DNA from 2 places in the Mitsuaria sp. BK041 genome. Region 2 is predicted to be linked to the other one. Evidence: riboswitches for the same ligand, from Rfam matches in the RefSeq annotation. Region 2 holds a riboswitch; the other holds the start of a gene.
The links. A riboswitch is a leader RNA that binds a small molecule or an ion and turns the genes downstream of it on or off. The one in region 2 is predicted to bind S-adenosylhomocysteine.

Region 1 (3,202 bases), 290 kb from region 2:
CCTGGGATCCGGTCGAAGGGCGCCAGCCCCGGCCGCGCGTCCCGGTCCTCGAGGACGCGCCGGCCCGCCCTCAGGCGGCTGCGGCCAGCAAGGCGCGGGCCACTTCCGCGAAACCGTCGCCGCGCTCGCTGGCGGTGACGTAGGCCGGCGGGTGATCCAGCATCGGCAGGAAACGCGCGATGTTGGCCACCCCCACCGACAGGGGCACCCGCTCGAACATCAGCTGGTCATTCGTCGAGTCGCCGACATAGACCCACTCCCGCGGATCGAACGCTCGCCCGGTCAGCCGCCTCACCGCCCACTGCGCGGCGGTCCACTTGCTGTGTTCCCCGATCCAGCCGTTGACGTGGATCGAGCTCACCGTCGCCACCAGCCCATGGGCGCGCATCAGGTCGCAGACGGCGGCGATCGCGTCGTCGTCCAGCCGCGTGAATTCGCTGTGGTCGACCGCGATGTCGGTCAGCCGCCCCGCGCTGTCGCGCGCCAGCTGGGCGCCCGGCACCGTCGCCACGATCGCCCCCGCGCAGGCCTGCAGACGCGCGAAGTTCTCCCGTCGCGTCGCGTCGTCCTGGGCGAACTCGGTGACCAGCGCGTCGTTCTCCCGGTGCAGCAGCACCCCGCCGTTCTCCGCCACGATCCCCCGCAAGGGCCAGTCCAACGCGAAGGGCGCGCTCCAGCCCGCGGGCCGGCCGGTGATCGCGATGACGGGGACGCCGGCGCCCTGCAGCCGATGCAGGGCCGCCAGCGCGGCGGGGGCGATGTCGCCCTCGGCCGTCAGGGTGTCGTCGATGTCGGTCAGCACCCCGCGCAGGGGGAGCCAGGCCGCGCGGGGACAGTCGCTGAGCGGGGGGATCGTTCGCATGGGGGGCGATTGTGGCCCCGACCGTGACGCTGTCATCGAGCCGTCGAACGGAACATGTCTACAATCGCGCCCTGTTCCGAGGAGCGTTGCGACCTCCCATCCCATCGAGGCCAGGCTCGGAACCGCCGCGCGGCGACGTGCCCGCGGCCATGGCAACCGCGCTCACCCGTCGACCCTTCGCAGGCCGGGTGAGGACCGAGCGGCAAGTGCCCTCCCCACTTCTCCCCATGTCCTGATCGCTGGCGTCGACGGCCCTTCCTCGCAGGAGTCCGCATGAACGCCCAACTGAAGCCGCTGGCCCAAGACCAGTACCTGATCAAAGACCTGTCGCTGGCCGACTGGGGCCGCAAGGAGATCAAGATCGCCGAGAGCGAGATGCCCGCGCTGATGGCGATCCGTGAGGAATACGCCGCGGCCCAGCCGCTCAAGGGCGCGCGCATCACCGGCTCGCTGCACATGACGATCCAGACCGCCGTGCTGGTCGAGACGCTGCAGGCGCTGGGCGCCGAAGTCCGCTGGGCCTCGTGCAACATCTTCTCGACGCAGGACCACGCCGCCGCCGCGCTGGTCGCCGTCGGCACCCCCGTCTTCGCCTACAAGGGCGAGACGCTGGAAGACTACTGGGACTACACCCACCGCATCTTCGAGTTCGGCGCCAAGGGCCAGGCGGGCGAAGGCCCCAACATGATCCTGGACGACGGCGGCGACGCGACGCTGCTGATGCACCTGGGCCAGAAGGCCGAGAAGGACCTGTCGGTCCTGGCCAATCCGGGTAGCGAGGAAGAGCGCATCCTGTTCGCCGCGATCAGGAAGAAGATCGCCGAAGACGCGACCTGGTACACCCGCAAGAGCGCCGAGATCATCGGCGTGACCGAGGAAACGACCACCGGCGTGCATCGCCTGAAGGAGATGTCGGCCAAGGGCACGCTGCTGTTCCGCGCGATCAACGTCAACGACTCGGTCACCAAGAGCAAGTTCGACAACCTCTACGGCTGCCGCGAGTCGCTGGTGGACGGCATCAAGCGCGCCACCGACGTCATGGTCGCCGGCAAGATCGCCGTGATCGCCGGCTACGGCGACGTGGGCAAGGGCTCGGCGCAGGCGATGCGCGCGCTGTCGGCCCAGGTCTGGGTCACCGAGATCGATCCGATCTGCGCGCTGCAGGCCGCGATGGAGGGCTTCCGCGTCGTGACGATGGAATACGCCGCCGACAAGGCCGACATCTTCGTGACCACGACCGGCAACAAGAACGTGATCCGCCACGAGCACATGGCCGCGATGAAGCACAACGCGATCGTCTGCAACATCGGCCACTTCGACAACGAGATCGACGTCGCTTCGCTCGAGAAGTACGAGTGGGAAGAGATCAAGCCGCAGGTGGACCACGTGATCTTCCCGGACGGCAAGCGCATCATCCTGCTGGCCAAGGGCCGCCTCGTGAACCTGGGCTGCGGCACCGGCCACCCGAGCTACGTGATGTCGTCGAGCTTCGCCAACCAGACCATCGCGCAGATCGAGCTGTTCGCGCACAAGGACGCGTATGCCGTGGGCCAGGTCTACGTGCTGCCCAAGCACCTGGACGAGCACGTCGCGCGCCTGCAACTCAAGACGCTGAACGCGCAGCTGAGCGAGCTGACCGACGAGCAGGCCGCCTACATCGGCGTGTCCAAGTCCGGCCCCTACAAGCCCGACACCTACCGCTATTGATCGACTGACCGTCGACTGAACCGAGACCCGACCATGCGTGCTGATCAGCGGCTTCTTTCCCTTGGCCTGGCGCCCACGCGCTCGGCTGCCCAGCGGCTGATCGACGCACGCGCGGTCGAGTGGGAAGGCCCCAAGGGCTGGACCGTCGTGCGCAAGTGCGGCGAGGACCTGCCCGAGACCACCCCCATGCGCGTGACGAACGACGCCGAACTGCGTTACGTCTCGCGCGGCGGGCTCAAGCTCGAGGGTGCGCTGGCCAAGGTCGGCGTGTCGGTGACCGGCTTCTCGGCCCTGGACATGGGCCAGAGCGCGGGCGGCTTCACCGACGTGCTGCTCAAGGCCGGCGCGGCGCACGTGACCGGCATCGACGTCGGCCACGGCCAGCTGCACGAGACCTTGAAGGCCGACCCGCGCGTGACGGCCCTCGAAGGCATGCACGTGAAGGACTATGTGCCCGCCGAGCCTTTCGACCTCGTCGTGGGCGACCTGAGCTTCATCTCGATGATCGGCACGATCAAGCACGTGGCCGGCTGGCTCAAGCCGCAAGGCCAGGCGCTGCTGCTGATCAAGCCGCAGTTCGAGCTCGGCCCCAAGGCCTTGAACAAGAACGGCATCGTCAAGGACAAGTCGCAG
Region 2 (3,202 bases):
GAGATCTTGACCGCCGTGTGCACGCGGCTGGTCGTGGCGCCGCCAATCAGCAGCGGGATCTTCTTCACGCGGAAGTAGTCGTCGCGCTGCATCTCCGCGGCGACGTGCTGCATCTCCTCCAGGCTGGGCGTGATCAGGCCGGAGAGCCCGATGATGTCGGCGCCTTCGACCTTGGCCTTGGCGAGGATGTCCTGGCACGGGACCATCACGCCCATGTTCACGACCTCGAAGTTGTTGCACTGCAGGACCACGGTGACGATGTTCTTGCCGATGTCGTGCACGTCGCCCTTCACCGTGGCAATAACGATCTTGCCCTTGGACCGGACGTCGGCGCCGGCGGCGGCGAGCTGGCGCTTCTCCTCCTCGATGTAGGGCACCAGGTGGGCCACCGCGGACTTCATCACCCGCGCGCTCTTGACCACCTGCGGCAGGAACATCTTGCCCGCGCCGAACAGGTCGCCGACCACATTCATGCCGGCCATCAGCGGGCCCTCGATCACGTGCAGCGGCCGGCCGCCCTTGGCGCGGATGCCCTGCCAGGCTTCCTCGGTGTCCTCGACGATGAAATCGGTGATGCCGTGGATCAGCGCATGCGACAGCCGCGCGTCGACGTCGCCCGCGCGCCAGGCCAGCTTGGCGCTGTCGTCCTTGGCCGCGCCCTTGACCGACTCGGCCACCTCGAGCAGCCGCTCGGTCGCGTCCTCGCGGCGGTTCAGCACCACGTCCTCGACGCGCTCGCGCAGGTCGGCGGGGATCTCGTCGTAGACGCCGACCATGCCGGCGTTGACGATGCCCATGTCCATCCCCGCCTGGATCGCGTGGTACAGGAAGACCGTGTGGATGGCCTCGCGCACCGGCTCGTTGCCGCGGAAGCTGAAGGACACGTTGGACACGCCGCCGCTGACCTTCGCTCCGGGCAGGTTCGCCTTGATCCAGCGCGTGGCCTCGATGAAGTCGACCGCGTAGTTGTTGTGCTCCTCGATGCCGGTGGCGATCGCGAAGATGTTGGGGTCGAAGATGATGTCCTCGGGCGGGAAGCCGATCTCGTCGACCAGCAGCCGGTAGGCGCGCTCGCAGATCTGGATCTTGCGTTCGTAGGTATCGGCCTGGCCGGTCTCGTCGAAGGCCATCACCACGGTGGCCGCGCCATAGCGGCGGATCAGCTTGGCCTGGCGGCGGAACTCGGTCTCGCCCTCCTTCAGCGAGATCGAGTTGACGATGCCCTTGCCCTGGATGCACTTGAGCCCGGCCTCGATCACCTCCCACTTGGACGAGTCGATCATGATCGGCACGCGCGCGATCTCGGGCTCGGAGGCGATCAGGTTGAGGAAGCGCACCATCGCGGCCTTGCTGTCGAGCATGGCCTCGTCCATGTTGATGTCGATGACCTGGGCGCCGTTCTCGACCTGCTGGCGGGCGACGCTCAGCGCCTGCTCGAAATCGCCATTCAGGATCATCCGCGCGAAGGCCTTGGAGCCGGTGACGTTGGTGCGTTCGCCGACGTTGACGAACAGCGTGCCGGCGCCGATGGCCACCGGCTCCAGGCCGGAGAGCTTCATCGGGGGGACGGCGGCGCGGCCCGGAGCGGTGCTGGCGTCGGAAGCGTCGGAAGCGGGAGGGAGGGCGGACATGGCGGCGGCGCTCTTCGAGGCTGGAGGAAGCTGGATCGAGACGGGGCCGCGCAACTCACCGCAACCCCGCGCGGGGCGGGACGGTGAGCGTCGTTGTTCAGCGGGGTCCCGGGGTCCGACCGCGCCGTTCCGAGCCTGGCGGGCGCCCGGATGACGGGACCTGTCGCAACGCTCCTCGGAAACCACCGCCGCCCCGATGCCGCGAATGCGGCATTGCTGGCAGCGGAAACGGCGTGCATTCTACCGGTCCGGCCCTGCTTTGTTCGTGCCGGAATGCCTGCCGAAGCCTCGCGCGGACCTATGCTCGCCCGCAGCGTGCCGCGGTGGAGGGAACCGGCGCAGGCACGGCGACATCCGACAACGACAACAACGAGGAGGCGACGTCCGGTCGCCGGGAAGGCCACGTGGATCTGGTCCAACTTCCTTCAAACAGCCTGCGCGTGGGACAGGTGCTGACGTTCTCGCTGCGCGACGCGGCGGGGCACCTGCTGTTCGCGGCCGGGCATCCGCTGCCCGACACGCCGCAGGTGCGCGAGCTGCTGGCGCGCGGGCCCTGGGTCCAGGCGCACGAGACGCGGGAGTACCAGCGCGCCCTCGCCCACAAGCTCGACACGATGATGCTGCAGGGGGCCTCGCTGTCCGCGCTGGCCAATGCCAAGGCCGAGTACAAGCCCACGCGCCCCATGCCACTGCCGACGGCGACGGGGCCGGCGCACACCGCCATCTGGGCCGACCTGCAATGGCATGCGCAGCAGGTGCTGCGCGATCCGCATCGGCCGGACTTCCTCCTGCGCCTGGCGCAGCTGCTGGACACGGTGCTGTCGCGTCTGACGCAGCAGCCCGATGCCTCGCTGGCGATGCTGGTGCACGACGCGGGCCAGGAGCCGCTGCAGTACAGCGCGCGGCATGCGCTGCTGTCGCTGGTGCTGGCGGAGATGACGACCCGCCAGCTCGGCTGGAGCGAGGGCCGCCGGCGCACGCTGGGCCTGGCGGCGCTGACGATGAACCTGGACAGCGCCGCCCAGCAGGACCAGCATGCGCTGCGGCCCGAGGCGCTGGCCCAGGCGCAGCGCGAGCAGCTGGCCGGCCATGGCGACCGCGCGGCGGCCACGCTGCAAGGGATCGGGGTCGACGACGAGGGCTGGCTGGCCGCGGTCCGCCTGCATCACGACGCCGGGCCGGGCCCGCTGGCCGGCCGCGCGGACGGGGAGCTGATGGCGCGCCTGCTGCGCCGCATCGACGTCTATGGCGCGCGATTGAGCCCGCGACGCAACCGCCGGGCGCTGTCGGCGGCGCAGGCCGCGCGGGCGGTCTACCTGGACGAGCTGCAGCAGCCCGACGAGGCGGGCGCCGCGCTGATCAAGGCGATCGGCCTCTATCCGCCGGGCTCGCTGGTCCGGCTGGCCAATGGCGAGGAGGGCATGGTGCTCAAGCGCGGGCACAGCGCGAGCGAACCGCTGGTGGCGGCGCTGATCGGCCGCAGCGGCTCGCCGCTGACCGTGCCGGTGCTGCGCGACACGCGCTTGCCGGCGCAGGCGATCTCGGCCAGCCTCGCGCCGCATGAAGTCCGG

Region 1: it holds a riboswitch for S-adenosylhomocysteine, as region 2 does, so the genes downstream of both, ahcY (adenosylhomocysteinase) here and metH (methionine synthase) in region 2, are expected to answer to the same signal.

The regions. Positions count from the first base shown of each region.
Region 1 covers NZ_JACHYT010000002.1:923,718-926,919, forward strand. Annotated here, with positions in the region: gene FHT38_RS19855 (hypothetical protein) at 1-143, shown strand, start outside; gene FHT38_RS19860 (HAD family hydrolase) at 71-862, opposite strand; S-adenosyl-L-homocysteine riboswitch at 935-1,033, shown strand; gene ahcY (adenosylhomocysteinase) at 1,136-2,569, shown strand; gene FHT38_RS19870 (TlyA family RNA methyltransferase) at 2,603-3,202, shown strand, end outside.
Region 2 covers NZ_JACHYT010000002.1:1,212,462-1,215,663, forward strand. Annotated here, with positions in the region: gene metH (methionine synthase) at 1-1,559, opposite strand, end outside; S-adenosyl-L-homocysteine riboswitch at 1,710-1,814, opposite strand; gene FHT38_RS21210 (HD-GYP domain-containing protein) at 2,036-3,202, shown strand, end outside.